Regions from separate parts of the Salimicrobium jeotgali genome, predicted to be linked through region 1. Evidence: predicted binding sites of a transcription regulator. Region 1 holds the regulator's gene; each other region holds the start of a gene.
What was found. Region 1 encodes LexA, which represses DNA repair genes until DNA is damaged. Its sites were predicted from a motif close to CGAACATATGTTCG; they were not measured.
Positions count from the first base shown of each region.

Region 2: a site for LexA is predicted at 2,768-2,781, ahead of ruvA (Holliday junction branch migration protein RuvA). Genes of this name have one in related genera too.
Region 3: a site for LexA is predicted at 2,003-2,016, ahead of uvrB (excinuclease ABC subunit UvrB). Genes of this name have one in related genera too.

Region 1 covers NZ_CP011361.2:1,343,305-1,348,447, reverse strand. The annotation lists gene AAV35_RS06795 (methionine gamma-lyase family protein) at 1-248, shown strand, start outside; gene AAV35_RS06790 (MerR family transcriptional regulator) at 370-774, shown strand; gene glnA (type I glutamate--ammonia ligase) at 793-2,124, shown strand; gene lexA (transcriptional repressor LexA) at 2,252-2,875, opposite strand; gene AAV35_RS06775 (YneB family resolvase-like protein) at 3,176-3,844, shown strand; gene AAV35_RS06770 (DUF896 domain-containing protein) at 3,893-4,126, shown strand; gene tkt (transketolase) at 4,243-5,143, shown strand, end outside.
Region 2 covers NZ_CP011361.2:1,035,396-1,040,538, forward strand. The annotation lists gene obgE (GTPase ObgE) at 1-452, shown strand, start outside; gene AAV35_RS05140 (ACT domain-containing protein) at 466-915, shown strand; gene pheA (prephenate dehydratase) at 934-1,806, shown strand; gene AAV35_RS05150 (YebC/PmpR family DNA-binding transcriptional regulator) at 1,920-2,669, shown strand; gene ruvA (Holliday junction branch migration protein RuvA) at 2,825-3,433, shown strand; gene ruvB (Holliday junction branch migration DNA helicase RuvB) at 3,450-4,454, shown strand; gene AAV35_RS05165 (DUF2905 domain-containing protein) at 4,451-4,651, shown strand; gene queA (tRNA preQ1(34) S-adenosylmethionine ribosyltransferase-isomerase QueA) at 4,664-5,143, shown strand, end outside.
Region 3 covers NZ_CP011361.2:683,172-688,314, reverse strand. The annotation lists gene uvrB (excinuclease ABC subunit UvrB) at 1-1,933, opposite strand, end outside; gene AAV35_RS03370 (peptide chain release factor 3) at 2,271-3,854, opposite strand; gene AAV35_RS03365 (DEAD/DEAH box helicase) at 4,125-5,143, shown strand, end outside.

The DNA of each region.
Region 1 (5,143 bases):
TCGATTTCTGCCGGGAGATCCAGAAAGCTTCGCCGGTAAATGCCTTCGCCCTTCCGGAACCGGGCCCGCTTCCGGGGTACGATTCCGACGTCATCATGGCGGCCGGAACGTTTATTCAGGGTGCGAGCCTTGAACTGACAGCAGACGGCCCGCTCCGGCCTCCCTACATGGCTTTTGTCCAGGGAGGACTTACGGCGGAACACGTAAAAATAGCAGTGCGGCGTGCCGTGGATGCTGTTACGTCATAGGGAACTGAGAAAGGGAGCCGGAATACTCCGGCTTTTTTCATGTCAACTTTCCTGACATCGCTTGACAATTATCCACTTTGAATTATAATAATAGTAAGAATTCTTGGAGGGGGTGGCAGAAATGAGTGATGAAGTACGACGTTCCATGCCGCTGTTTTCTATGGGAATCGTCCAATCCCTTACTGCCCTCACTCCGAGGCAAATTCGTTATTACGAGCAGAATGGGCTGGTGACTCCGGCCCGTTCCAAAGGGAATCAGCGACTGTTTTCGTTTAATGATGTAGACCGGCTTCTTGAGATTAAATCACTTGTAGAAAAAGGGGTCAATCTTGCGGGTATCAGGCAGGTGTTCGATTTGAAACAGGAAACGCCCCGCCCTGATTACAAACCCGGAGAAGTACAGGAAGTCTACCATCAGCTCAGCGAAAAAGAGTTACGGAAAATGCTTCGTAAGGAAATTGAGAATGATGCAGGAAAAGGAAATTTTGGACTCAGACAGGGAGAATTATCAAGATTCTTTCACTAAATTACGGGAGGCACATGTATGGGCTTAACAAGAGAAGAAATTTACAAGAAGATCGAGGAAGAGAACGTCAAATTCATCCGTCTGCAGTTTACGGATATGCTCGGTATTATCAAAAACGTGGAGATCCCGTTCAGCCAGCTCGACAAAGCTCTGGACGGAGTGATGATGTTCGACGGTTCTTCCATTGAAGGATTCGTACGAATCGAGGAGTCCGATATGTATCTGGTACCGGATTTCGATTCGTTCCTCGTACTTCCATGGACATCCGAGAAAGGGAAAGTGGCACGATTCATCTGTGACATTTACAACACGGACGGTACTCCATTCGAGGGATGCCCGCGCTACAACCTGAAGCGCAACCTGAAAAGAATGGAAGAGCTCGGTTTCTCCGCTTTCAATCTCGGTACCGAACCGGAATTTTTCCTGTTCAAGATGGATGAAAACATGAACCCTACGCTTGAACTGAACGACAAAGGCGGTTACTTCGACCTTGCTCCGACCGACCTCGGGGAGAACTGTCGACGGGATATCGTACTGGAGCTTGAGGAGATGGGTTTCGAAATCGAGGCTTCCCACCACGAAGTCGCTCCCGGGCAGCATGAAATCGACTTCAAATATTCGGAAGCAGTGAAGCACTGTGACGATATCCAGACGTTTAAACTCGTTGTAAAAACCATTGCCCGTAAACACGGTCTGCATGCAACGTTTATGCCTAAACCTCTCTTCGGAGTGAACGGTTCCGGTATGCACGCAAACATGTCCCTGTTCACGGAAGAAGGTAATGCTTTCTTCGATGAGAACGGCAAAGAACAGCTCTCGGACGTAGCTTATCAGTTTACTGCCGGTATTCTGAAGCATGCGATGGCTTTCACAGCAATAACGAATCCTATAGTGAATTCCTATAAGCGTCTCGTTCCGGGATATGAAGCTCCTTCATATGTAGCCTGGTCGTCCCAGAACAGAAGTCCGCTCATCCGCGTTCCGACGTCCCGCGGAGTAAGTACCCGTATCGAAGTGCGGAGTGTCGATCCGGCCGCGAACCCGTATATGGGAATGGCCGCTCTGCTTGCTGCGGGTCTCGACGGTATCGAGAACAAACTGGAAGTACCTGAACCGGTGGATCGCAACATTTATGTGATGGATGAGGAAGAGCGCAGAGAAGCGGGAGTGACCGATCTTCCGGCTACACTGTATGATGCACTTCAGGAACTTAAGAAGAATGACGTGATGGTGAAGGCGTTGGGCGAACACCTGTATGAGCACTTTATCGAAGCGAAAGAAATCGAGTGGAACATGTTCCGTACCCAGGTACACCCTTGGGAGAGGGAACAGTATCTGCAGACGTATTAATCTGAACCTCCTCTCAAGGTAATTTCCGTTGAGAACGTTTAGATTTACATGACCATAAAACTAAAATAAAAATCCTCCATTACCGGCCGGTAATGGAGGATTTTTAAGTGTATACAGGGGAAGCGGTTCAGTGTACGTTCCTAAATAAGCCGACCACTTTTCCGAGGATGGTGACGTCATCGAGAAGGATAGGCTCCATGGAGGAGTTTTCCGGCTGAAGGCGTACGTGATCCGCTTCTTTGAAGAATCGCTTCACTGTAGCTTCACCCTCGTCCGTCATACCGACAACGATATCTCCGTTCTGCGCGGTGTTCTGCTTACGGACGATTACTTTGTCTCCGTCCAGAACGCCGGCTTCTATCATACTCTCCCCCTGGATGACGAGTATGAAAGTATCTTCTTCCGTGCTGCTTATCGTATCCGGCACCGGAAGGTATTCTTCGATATTCTCTACTGCAGTTATAGGAACACCGGCGGTTACTTTACCGATTACGGGGGCGAACGTCGCTTCCCCTTTAGGGATTTTAGTACCTTCCTCCAGATCTATCACTTCGATCGCCCGGGGTTTCGTCGGGTCTCTCCGGATGAAACCTTTCTTTTCCAGTCTCGCGAGGTGTCCATGTACGGTAGAACTGGAAGCAAGTCCTACGTACTTCCCGATTTCCCTGACGGACGGGGGATACCCTTTGTCGATTACTTCCTGTTTTATGAAATTCAATATTTCCTGCTGTCGTTTGGATAGGTTAGTCATAATGTCACATCCTGTATAGAAAATTTATTACATATATTGTAGCACGTAGGGTGCCGGAATACAAACACGCGTTCGAACTTTTGTGTTGACAGGAACAATAGTTCGTATATAATGATAACTACACGAACATAAGTTCTAAGGAACAATAGTTCTATCGGGAGGTATTCCATGTTTCATAAATTATCCAAGCAGGATCTTACTCATATCATTCTGTTCATTCTGAGTCTGGTTTTCCTATACATCTCAATGGTTTCCAGTGTTTAAATCCTGTATCATTTTTCTGTGGGAGAGGTGGTAAGGATGAAAGCGGTCTTGTATTGCAGAGTAAGTACGGAAAAAGAGACCCAGGTTACGTCTATACAGAGACAGAAGGAAGAACTTAAGGAACTTGCGGAGAATCATAGTATGGATATTGTGGAAGTTATCGAAGAAAAAGCCAGCGGATACTCCATCGAAAGGGAAGGTATACTTCGTGCCCTTGATATTTTCTCCTCGAAAAAAGCGGAAGCACTCCTGATTCAGGATGAGACGAGACTCGGCAGGGGAAACACGAAAATCGCCCTTTTACACCAGCTCGAAAAGCTTGATGTAACGATCTATACGGTGACGGGAAGCGGAGAGATGGAGATTTCCGAGTCTGATTCCATGGTTCTGCAGATCGTCGGAGTGGTGGAAGAGTATCAGCGCTATCTTCATAACATGAAAATCCGACGTGGGATGAAAAAAGCGGTGGAAGATGGCTATGACCCTTCCAAAAATTTAAAGAACATCGACCAGGCCAGGGGGCGGGAACGTATTGATTTTCCTGTAGAGGAAGTGGCACGTCTCCGGGAAAAGAAGCTCACGTTTCAGGAAATTGCGGCTACTCTCCGCGGTATGGGGTATGATGTCTCCAAGGCGACAGTGCATCGCAGATATAAAGAAAGCCAAACATTTGAAAATGAAAATACGTCGCGTTATCATAATTAAAGATAATACCCTTCAGTATATACAGGGTAAGTAAAGAGGTGACAAAACATGTTGGCACAACACAAGCTTGATCGTATAAACGCTTTAGCTAATAAGAAAAAAGAGCAGGGACTTTCTTCTGAAGAGCAGAACGAACAGCATGAATTACGTCAGGAATATTTACAGAACGTGAGAAAATCTTTCAAGAACCATTTGAAAGGAATGACAGTCATCGATCCGGAAGGACAGGACGTTACTCCGGAGAAAGTGAAACGCATGCAGCAGAATGAGAAAAAACATTAAAAACCTGCGGGAATCGCAGGTTTTTTGTGTGAAAGCGGTTTACTGACTTGCTACGAACCCTATTTCATTATAGGATTATACTTGTTACATATTCCGCATCAGAAAGGGGAATGGCATTGACTAAAGATATTGAACAGAAGTCTATTAATACTATTCGTACACTGACGATCGATGCAGTGGAAAAAGCGAGCTCGGGACATCCTGGTATGCCGATGGGCACGGCGCCTATGGCTTACAAACTCTGGACGGAGTATATGGATCACAACCCGAAGAACTCCGACTGGTTCAACCGTGATCGGTTTGTACTTTCGGCAGGCCACGGATCCATGTTGCAGTACAGTCTGCTTCATCTTTCCGGATATAACGTAACGATGGATGATATCAAAAATTTCCGCCAGTGGGACTCCAAAACGCCCGGACATCCGGAAGTGGGGCATACACATGGCGTGGAAGCTACGACCGGACCGCTCGGGCAGGGTATTGCCATGGCTACCGGAATGGCGATGGCGGAAGCCCATCTTTCGGCCAACTACAATACAGATAAACATTCGATCATCGATCATAATACGTATGTCATCTGCAGTGATGGAGACCTTATGGAAGGTGTATCTCAGGAATCCGCGTCTCTTGCGGGTCACCTCGGTCTCGGAAAACTCATAGTACTATATGATTCCAATGACATCTCTCTTGACGGGGAGTTGAACCGTGCGTTCAGTGAAAGCGTAGAGAAGAGATACGAAGCCTACGGCTGGCAGGTGCTGCGTGTAGAAGACGGAAATGATACGAAAGCTATCACCGACGCACTCGATAAAGCGAAGAAAAACACTGAACAGCCGACGATGATCGAAGTGAAAACCGTCATCGGCTACGGTGCACCGAATAAATCGGGTAAAGCGGATGCGCACGGAGCACCTCTTGGAGAAGAGGAAGTGCAGCAGACGAAAGACTACTATGGCTGGGAATATGAAGAACCGTTCTATGTGCCTGATGAAGTTTATGAAGACTTCCGGGAAAAGA
Region 2 (5,143 bases), 310 kb from region 1:
TGATTGCCAATAAAATGGACCTGCCCGATTCGGAAGAAAATCTGGAAAAATTCCGTGCCGAAACCGAAAAGGAAAACTTGCGGATCTATCCTCTTTCTGCGATTACCAGAAGCGGATTGGATGAAATCCTTTACGCAGTGGCGGATGAACTGGACCGGATTCCTAAAGAAGTGAAAGAGGAAGTTACTACGGAAAACAGAGTTCTGTATAAATATGAGAAAGAAGCACCTGCCTTTCATATTACGAGAGATGATGATGGGGCTTACGTACTTTATGGAGAGAAGATAGAGTCGCTTTTCCGCCGGACGAACTTCGATCACGACCAGGCTGTCAACCGGTTCGCACAGCAGATGCGCAGCATGGGTGTGGATGAGGCCCTCCGGAAGAAAGGGGCCGAACACGGCGATACGATTCGCCTGCTTGATTTTGAATTTGAATTTGTAGACGGTTAACGGGGGTGAAGTCATGGCAGATTACAGCGAGAAATTTTATCTGGTACGAAGTGATATACTTCCGGAAGCGATGAAAAAAACACTTGATGTGAAAGCCATGCTCGAGCGTGGAAAAGCCGAGTCCATATACGAAGCTGTCCGCGACGTCGGTTTATCACGAAGCGCTTATTATAAATACAAGGATGCTGTTTACCCATTCCAGACGATGGTAAAAGAACAGATCGTTACACTGTTTTTTCACCTGGAAGATCAGAAGGGGAGTCTTTCGAACCTGCTTGCAGTAGCTGCCGGGTTCGGATGCAACGTACTCACGATACACCAGACGATTCCTATCCAGGGAAAAGCGAATGTTACCCTGTCGCTTAATACGGCAGGAATGACGGAGGAGATGAACAGTCTGATGCAGGATATGCAGGGACTTTCCTTCGTCGATAATGTGGAAGTTTTAAGTTCCGGTGCTTAACAATGGAGGGGTGATAGAATGGAGACGCAAAAGATAGGGTATCTGGGACCAAAGGGTACTTTTACGAAAATGGCGGTGGATTCTTTGTTCGACGGCGGGGAGTTTGTAAGCTTTGATACCATCCCTGCCTGTCTCGATGCAGTAGAAGCGGGAGAAATCGATACGGGGGTCGTCCCGCTTGAAAATGCGATCGAAGGATCCGTTCATCTTACCATCGATTATTTGATCCATCAGGTGAACCAGGCGATTATAGCAGAGCTTACTGTTCCCATACGTCAGCACCTGCTGACGCATCCGGAGTATGACGAACACGACATAACCGAAATTCATTCTCACAGTCATGCGATTGCCCAGTGCCATCAGTATTTGCACAAGCATTATCCGGAAGCGGCAATCCATTATACTGCTTCTACGGGGCGGGCAGCCGAAATCGTCAGGGAAAAAGGTGTGCACGCAGCGGCTATCGGTAATCATCTGGCTGCCGAAATGAACGGGCTGAATATTCTGGAAGGTAACATTCATGATTATGACAACAATCACACGAGGTTCGCTGTAGTGCAAAAAGAGCCGAAAACGTTGAAAGTGAAAGATCAGCCTGTGAAAAAACACAAAACTACCGTAATGGTCACTCTCCCTCAGGACTACGTTGGAGCGCTTCATCAGGTTCTCGCTGCTTTTGCCTGGAGAAAAATGAACTTGTCGAAGATCGAGTCACGCCCTATGAAGACGGGTCTCGGCAATTATTTCTTCCTTGTGGACGTGGACCAGCCGTATGATCAGGTACTCTTCCCAGGAGTACAGCAGGAGTTGGAAGCACTTGGCTGCAGACTTAAAGTCCTCGGCACGTATCCAAGTTATGAAATTGAAACTTCTTCTCCCGTAATGAAGTAAAACGTGCCTTCCGAGGCACGTTTTTTAATGAAAAAGTGTACAGTTTTGACAGAGGAATGAATTTTGATATAGTTATTAAAGGAAAAAACTTGATTTGGAGAGGAGAATGCACCATGGCCGGTCATTCAAAATGGAGTAACATTAAACATCGTAAAGGTGCTCAGGATGCGAAACGGGGAAAACTTTTCCAGAAGCTGGCTCGCCAAATCTTCGTTGCTGCAAAACAGGGAGATCCGGATCCGGAGATGAACCCGGATTTGCGGTTAGCTATAGAAAAAGCCAGATCGAATAATATGCCGAAAGATAATATCGACAGAGCCGTAAAAAAAGCTAAGGGCGATGTCGGAGGAAATGAATACGAAGACGTCGTGTATGAAGGATATGGTCCCGGAGGAGTCGCCGTCATGGTCAACGTGCTGACAGACAATAAAAACAGAACGGCTCCCGAAGTCCGTCACGCCTTCAGTAAACATGGAGGAAATTTGGGGGAAAACGGGTGCGTTTCCTTTATGTTCGACAGAAAAGGATTCATCACCATCGACCGCTCCGCCACGGAAGTGGAAGAGGATGATATTATGCTTGAAGCGATCGAAGCGGGTGCAGATGAGCTTGAGACTACGGATGACTTTTTTGAAATATATACGGAACCCGAAAATTTTCAAAATGTAAAACACGCGCTGGAAGCTTATCCTGTGCAGACAGCTGAAGTGACTATGATTCCTCAGACTTACACTCCCCTGGAGGAGGAAGAGACTGTGGAGCAAATGCTGAAGCTCATTGATATGCTCGAAGATAATGACGACGTTCAGGATATCTGGCATAACCTTGATGCCGATCAGGAAGTACTGGAGAAGCTGACCTGAATTCGTCGTTGGAAAGAGTGGTTTTCTTTACATTTAAAGGAAATCACTCTTTTTGTATAGAAATATCTACAGACGCAACGTCATCACTTTTTCTCATACGAACGTGTGTATGTATGTTATAATATCAGGGACAACGCAGGAATGGAGCGAAATGAATGATTGCATACGTTAAGGGTACATTGACAGCGGTAGAAGAAGAAACCATTAATGTGGAAGTTCAAGGTCTTGGCTATGAAGTTTATTGTGCCAACCCTTTTTATTTTGAAACGAAACTCGGGGAAGAAGTGAAAATATATACATACCATCACGTGCGGGAAGACGCTCAAATTCTTTTCGGTTTCCCGAAAAAAGAAGATAAACGACTGTTTGCCAGGCTGCTCAGCGTTTCGGGAATCGGACCAAAAGGGGCGCTGGCCATTCTTGGCGGAGTGAGCGTATCGGATTTCATCAGTGCCATTGAACGGGAAGATGATAAATATCTGACCAAATTTCCCGGGGTCGGAAAGAAAACCGCCAGACAGATGATTCTGGATCTGAAAGGGAAACTGGTCGACTGGCTGCCCGAGGAAGAGAATGAAGCGACCATCTTCTATACCAAAGCAAGAGCCGATCAGTCGCTTATTGCGGAAGCACTGGAGGCACTGGAAGCTCTGGGTTATTCGGATAAGGAACTAAAGTCGATAAAGCCCGAACTTCAGACGATGGAAGCGGACCGGGTGGATGATTACGTAAGACAGGGACTGCAGTTACTACTGAAGACATAGAAAGGAGCAACATCCTATGGAAGATCGCATCATTTCCGGGGAACAGCAGGGAAGAGAAGATGAAATCGAACAAAGTTTAAGACCTGAACTTCTCTCCCAGTATATCGGTCAGGAAAAAACGAAACACAATCTCAGTATATTTATAGAGGCTGCGAAAATGCGGGAAGAACCTCTGGATCATACGTTGCTTTATGGACCGCCGGGCCTTGGTAAAACAACGCTTGCCTCCATAATCGCCAACGAAATGGAAGTGCAGTTTCGGACGACTTCCGGTCCGGCCGTAGAAAGAGCCGGAGATCTTGCGGCCATCCTTTCTTCGCTCGAGGCGGGGGATGTTCTGTTTATCGACGAAATTCATCGCCTTCCGCGTTCCGTGGAGGAGGTGCTGTATCCGGCAATGGAAGACTTCTGTCTTGATATTGTGGTCGGCACCGGTCCGAGCGCGAGATCCGTCCGTCTCGACCTGCCGCCGTTCACTCTCGTGGGAGCCACCACCAGGGCAGGACTGCTGTCGGCTCCGCTCCGTGACCGGTTCGGGGTGCATGGCCGGCTTGAATTCTATTCGAACGAAGCTCTTTCCGACATCATCAGAAGAACGGCGGAAATATTCAATGTATCGATAGATGAGGAAGCCTCGGACGAAATTGCCAGCCGCTCCCGGGGCACTCCGAGGATTGCCAACCGTCTGCTGAAACGCGTACGGGATATAGCCCAGGTGAAAGGGGAAAGTGAAATTTCTCTTGCTACTGCCCGTGAAGCGCTCGGTATGCTGCAGGTGGATGAAGACGGGCTGGATCACATCGATCACAAACTCCTTCTTGCGCTGATGGACTCTTTCCGCGGGGGACCTGTCGGTGTTGATACGATGGCGGCCACCATCGGAGAAGAATCCCAGACTATCGAAGATGTGTATGAACCTTTCCTGTTACAGAAAGGGTACATACAGAGAACACCGAGGGGCCGGACGGCTACTCCTAAAACTTACATGCACTTTGACCGGGAGACGCCCGGAGGGTCATGAACGAGTTCAGTAAAATCTTTATCATTATCGGCATCGTTTTTCTTTTGTTTGGAATCATTGGAGCCTTTATCGGTAAACTTCCGGGAGATCTGATTTTTAAGAAGGGAAATACGACTTTTTATTTTCCGGTAATGACGTCGATCGTCGTGAGCATTATTTTGTCTTTAATATTTTATATAGTCAGCAGATTGAAGTGAGGTTGAAGGATAATGACAACAGATATCAATGAATACGATTTTGAACTGCCGGAAGAACTCATCGCCCAGACGCCGCTTAAGGATCGGGATTCTTCCCGTCTTATGGTTCTTAACACGGAAGCAGAAAAGATAGAACACCGGGTATTCTCGGATGTGAAAGATTATCTCCACCCCGGAGACTGTCTCGTTTTGAACGATACAAAAGTACTTCCTGCGCGGCTGTATGGCGTGAAAGAAGATACGGGAGGAAAAGTGGAAGTGCTTCTTCTTCATCAGCGCGAAGGCGACGAATGGGAAGTACTGATGAAGCCTGCCAAAAAAGTGAAGGAAGGTACGGAACTCACCTTTGGTGACGGACGACTGAAAGCCGTTTGTACAAAAGAGCTGGAGCATGGCGGGAGAATCGTCGAGTTTTCTTACGAGGGCATCTTCCTTGAAGTGCTGGATTCTCTCGGAGAAATGCCACTCCCTCCGTACATTACCGAGCAACTG
Region 3 (5,143 bases), 660 kb from region 1:
CCCGTTCGAAATCGAGGTCCCTTGCTGCCTGCTTCATTTCTGTTTCCATGTTGTCTATGAATTCCTGGCGTTCCTGCTTCGTCATTTCGGACGGTTTCTTATCGAACAGAGGACTTTCTTCTTCCTCCGCTTCACTTGTAGCCTGAATGACATCACGGATCGCTTTGTTGATAGTCGTCGGCGTGATGCCGTGTTCTTCGTTGTAAGCGATCTGTCTTTCACGTCGGCGCTCCGTTTCGTCCATGGCAATCCGCATGGAATCGGTGATTTTGTCCGCATACATAATAACGGTACCATCGTCGTTCCTCGCAGCCCGTCCTATCGTCTGGATGAGCGAGCGCTGGGAACGGAGGAAGCCTTCTTTATCGGCATCAAGGATAGTTACAAGTGAAACTTCAGGTATATCGATCCCTTCCCGCAGCAGGTTGATTCCTACGAGAACGTCGTATTTCCCGAGCCGCAGATCGCGGATGATTTCGATACGCTCAAGCGTCTTGATCTCCGAGTGCAGATAAGCCACTTTAATGCCGAGTTCTTTAAGATAGGCGGTCAGATCCTCTGACATTTTCTTCGTAAGCGTCGTGACGAGCACCCGCTCGTTTTTATCCTGCCGCTTGTATACTTCACCGATCAGGTCGTCAATTTGTCCATGAATCGGCCGCACTTCGATTTTCGGATCGAGCAGACCGGTAGGACGGATGATCTGTTCAGTTACTTTATCCGTATGTTCCAGTTCATAAGGTCCCGGCGTAGCCGAAAGATAAGTGATTTCGTTCACGTGTTTTTCGAACTCCTCGAACATGAGCGGACGGTTATCAAGCGCGGAAGGCAGACGGAACCCGTGATCGACGAGCACCTGCTTTCTCGCTTTATCCCCATTGAACATTCCGCGGATCTGCGGGATAGTCACGTGGGACTCATCCACCATAATGAGGGAATCCTCCGGAAAATAGTCGAGCAGTGTATAAGGAGTAGCTCCTTTTTCCCGGAATGTCAGGTGTCGCGAGTAGTTCTCGATACCCGAACAGAAACCCATCTCCCGCATCATCTCCAGGTCATAATTCGTCCGCTGTTCCAGACGCTGCGCTTCAAGAAGCTTATCTTCTTCGCGGAAAATCTTCAGCTGTTCTTCCAGCTCTTTTTCTATATTTTCAATAGCCTTTTTCATCTTCTCTTCTCTCGTTACGAAGTGCGATGCCGGGAAAATAGCGACGTGTTCCCGGTCACCGATTACGTCACCGGTGAGTACGTCGACTTCCCGGATCCGGTCGATCTCGTCTCCGAAAAACTCGACCCGGATCGCGTGCTCCTCTCTAGAGGCCGGAATGATCTCAACGGAATCTCCGCGCACACGAAAAGTACCGCGCTGAAAATCTATATCATTGCGCGCATACTGGATGTCGACGAGATTCCGCAGCAGTTCGTCCCGGTCTTTCTCCATTCCCATACGGAGGGAGAGGACCATACTTTTGTACTCTTCCGGGGAACCGAGACCATAGATACAGGAGACACTGGATACGATGATGACATCGTCCCGTTCGAACAGGGCAGATGTCGCCGAGTGTCTGAGTTTATCTATTTCATCATTGATATTCGCGTCTTTTTCGATGAAGGTGTCGGTCTGGGGGACATAGGCTTCCGGCTGGTAATAGTCGTAGTAACTGACGAAGTACTCGACAGCATTGTTCGGAAAAAATTCCTTGAACTCGCTGTAAAGCTGCCCCGCCAGTGTCTTGTTGTGGGCGATGATGAGAGTCGGTTTCTTCACTTCCTGAATGACGTTTGACATAGTGAACGTCTTCCCGGTCCCTGTGGCACCGAGGAGAGTATGATGTTTCTTCTTGCCGTTGATTCTTTCCACCAGTTCCTGGATCGCCTTTGGCTGATCACCTTCCGGGGAAAAATCCGATTTCAGTTCAAATGTATGTTCCACGAAGAAAAACCTCCGTTCTTATCTTTTCCTCTATAGTTTACCACAATAGTTTATCATTCTAACCTCCTGCGAACAAACATTCGTTACCGGAGGACGGGAAGAAGAAGATGCGCCCTGTTTATGAAGGGATTTACGCCGAATCGTTACCTTCGGAGGAGGAATCGCCGGGTGAAGGTAACGAAAAGACGAGAATCCTTCCCTTCATCCTGAACTTTTGCCCGCGAACGTCACGATTCCGGGCTAATCGTTACCTTCGGAAGCGGAAATCCCCTCCCATCGTAACGAAAACCCTCACGGAATCCCGGCACAAAAAAACAGACGACCCCCCAGGGGCCGTCTATTCGTTCGTCTGCGTATACTGATTGACTTCAAACAGGTCGATAAGATCCATATCCGGATGTTTATCGATGAACCAGCGCAGCGAGAAGTCGTTTTTGAACAGGGCGACTTTGTTGCCTTCCCGGTCCTCCACGAGCATATTCCTGTCGTCGAAGAGGGAGGTGTCCACCTGATCTTCTTTCAGCCAGCGCGGTATCCGTTCCCCGTACGGAGTGAGTTCGATATCGACGTTATACTCATGCTTCATCCGGTATTCGAAAACTTCAAACTGAAGTTCTCCGACCGCTCCGATGATATAGTCTTCGAAGTACGGACGTTTGAATAGCTGGATAGCGCCTTCCTGTACGAGCTGTTCGATTCCTTTGTAGAACTGTTTCGATTTCATGACGTTTTTAGCCGTCACTTTTTTGAACTGCTCCGGCGGGAACTGAGGAAGTTCGTCATATTCGAACGTCTCTTTCCCGGTAAGCAGTGTATCCCCGATCCGATATACGTTCGGGTCGTAGATACCGATGATGTCTCCGGCATATCCTTCTTCCACCGTATTACTGGAGGAGGCGACGAACTGCTGGGACTGGGCCAGTTTAAATGCCTTACCGGTCCGCCCGAGCGTGACGCTCATGCCCCGCTCGAACTTGCCGGAGCAGACCCGGACGAAAGCGACGCGGTCGCGGTGTTTCGGGTTCATATTAGCCTGGATTTTGAAAATGAATCCGGAGAATTCTTCGTTCTCAGGAGAAACCAGCCCTTTCGTCGACTTCCGCGGCGTCGGAGCCGGTGCCATATCGATGAACGTGTCAAAAAAGGTTTCCACGCCGAACGGTGCAAGAGCACTTCCGAAAAATACAGGAGTCTGTTCTCCTCTCAGCACTTTTTCGATTTCAAATGTATCCCCTGCTTCATCGACGAGAGAAAGCTCATCTTCCGCTTCCTTATACGTCGGACTTTCCGTGAGCTCCGGGTGCTGATCAAGTTCGCTGTACGGGATGTACTCTTCCCGCTCGTCTCCCGAAAAGCGGACGAACTGTTCATTGTGACGGTCAAATACCCCTTCGAATCTTTTACCCATCCCTACGGGCCACGTCATCGGGTAGGTTTCGATCTCCAGTTCCGTTTCGATTTCCTCCAGAAGGTCAAACGGCTCCCGTCCTTCGCGGTCCAGTTTGTTCATGAATGTAAAAATCGGAATACCTCTCATTCGGCATACTTTGAACAGCTTCAGCGTCTGAGCTTCAATTCCCTTCGTCGCATCGATAATCATAACGACGGCATCCACCGCCGTCAGCGTCCGATAAGTGTCCTCACTGAAATCTTCGTGGCCGGGAGTGTCGAGAATATTCACCTGGTAACCCCGGTACGGAAAATTCATGACACTCGAAGTCACGGAGATTCCACGCTGTTTCTCTATTTCCATCCAGTCGGATGTCGCAAATTTTCCTGATTTCTTCCCTTTTACAGTACCTGCGGAACGGATCATGTTTCCGAACAGCAGCATTTTCTCGGTCATCGTCGTCTTTCCGGCGTCCGGGTGCGATATTATCGCAAACGTCCGCCGCTTTCCGACCTCTTCCTGTATTGACATTTCTAATTCCTCCACTCTGATCATTCCCTCAACAAAAAGTAGCACACAACCGCTTCAAAATCAATCCGTGCAGCCGGCTCAGGCGCTTCCTGCCTCATTCTCCATCGTTCATTTCTTTAAAGTATAGCACAACAAAAAACGAAAATAATTGTTATAATAGGAAAAGTGGATAAAACCGCCCCGGGTTTTTCGGAGGCGGAGATCATCAGGACCATGCTTAAATACACGCGATACATGAATGAAAATATTGAAACAGTTAGGATGCCGGCAATGCAAGCTACTTTACTACAACCGAACAAAATTAAACAGCTCACCGGAGAAGCGTTTTTTGAACGCGGGAAAACGTACTTCGAACGTGGAAAAGTATATGGACTTTCCTACAATGAAGCTATCCAGTCGTGGCGGGCGGTAGTAACGGGCACGGACGATTACGAGGTGCGGGTCTTCTTTTATGATGAGGACGATTTCGACAGCACCTGTGAATGCAAAGCTTACGAAACGTACTTTACGTGTAAGCATATAGCGGCCGTACTTCTGGCTATTCGGGAAGAGATGATGCAGAAGCTCTCACCTGCGCTCGCCCGGGATACCTCGTCCCCGAAACCCGTTTCCTATTCGGGACCGCTGACCGAAGTTTTCCGCCGGGAGACCGTTCTTCCGGAAGAAAAGACGACGCTCATGTTCCACTACTATCTCCACGTTTCCAGCCGGGCTCTGTCCCTGGAACTGAAGATGGGGGAATATCAGCCCTACGTCATGAAAGATATAAGAAACTGCGTCACCCACGTTACGGAAGAGAAAGAACTGCCCGTAACGAAGAAATTCACGTACGACCCGGCTGTCCATCAGCTTTTTGAAACCGATGCGGCCATTCTCGACCTTCTTTCCGTCATAATAGGAGAAGAACGGTTTTTCGATCAGTTTTCCCTTCCCCGGGAAAAGAGGTATTTACCCATACCTCCCGCTCACGCCCGCCGGCTCCTTGAACTGCTGGCGGAGTCGCATACGACGATGGTGGAACAGAAGGCGGGTCCCGGTCCTCTTCAATACAGGGAGCTCCCGGAACTGTCCTTTCACGTAAACCGGAGGCAGGAAGATTTCGTTTTGTCATTCCGGGAACTGGAGAACTACCGGCACCTGCCCGATTACCGGCTGATGTATGAAGGACATACGATTTATGCCCTTACGAAAGAGCAGCACGACGTAATCCGCAAATGGAAAGAGGCCATTCCTTTCTCTGCCTCCAGGCCCCAGGTGATTCCGGCGGAAGATATGGAGGGCATCGTTTC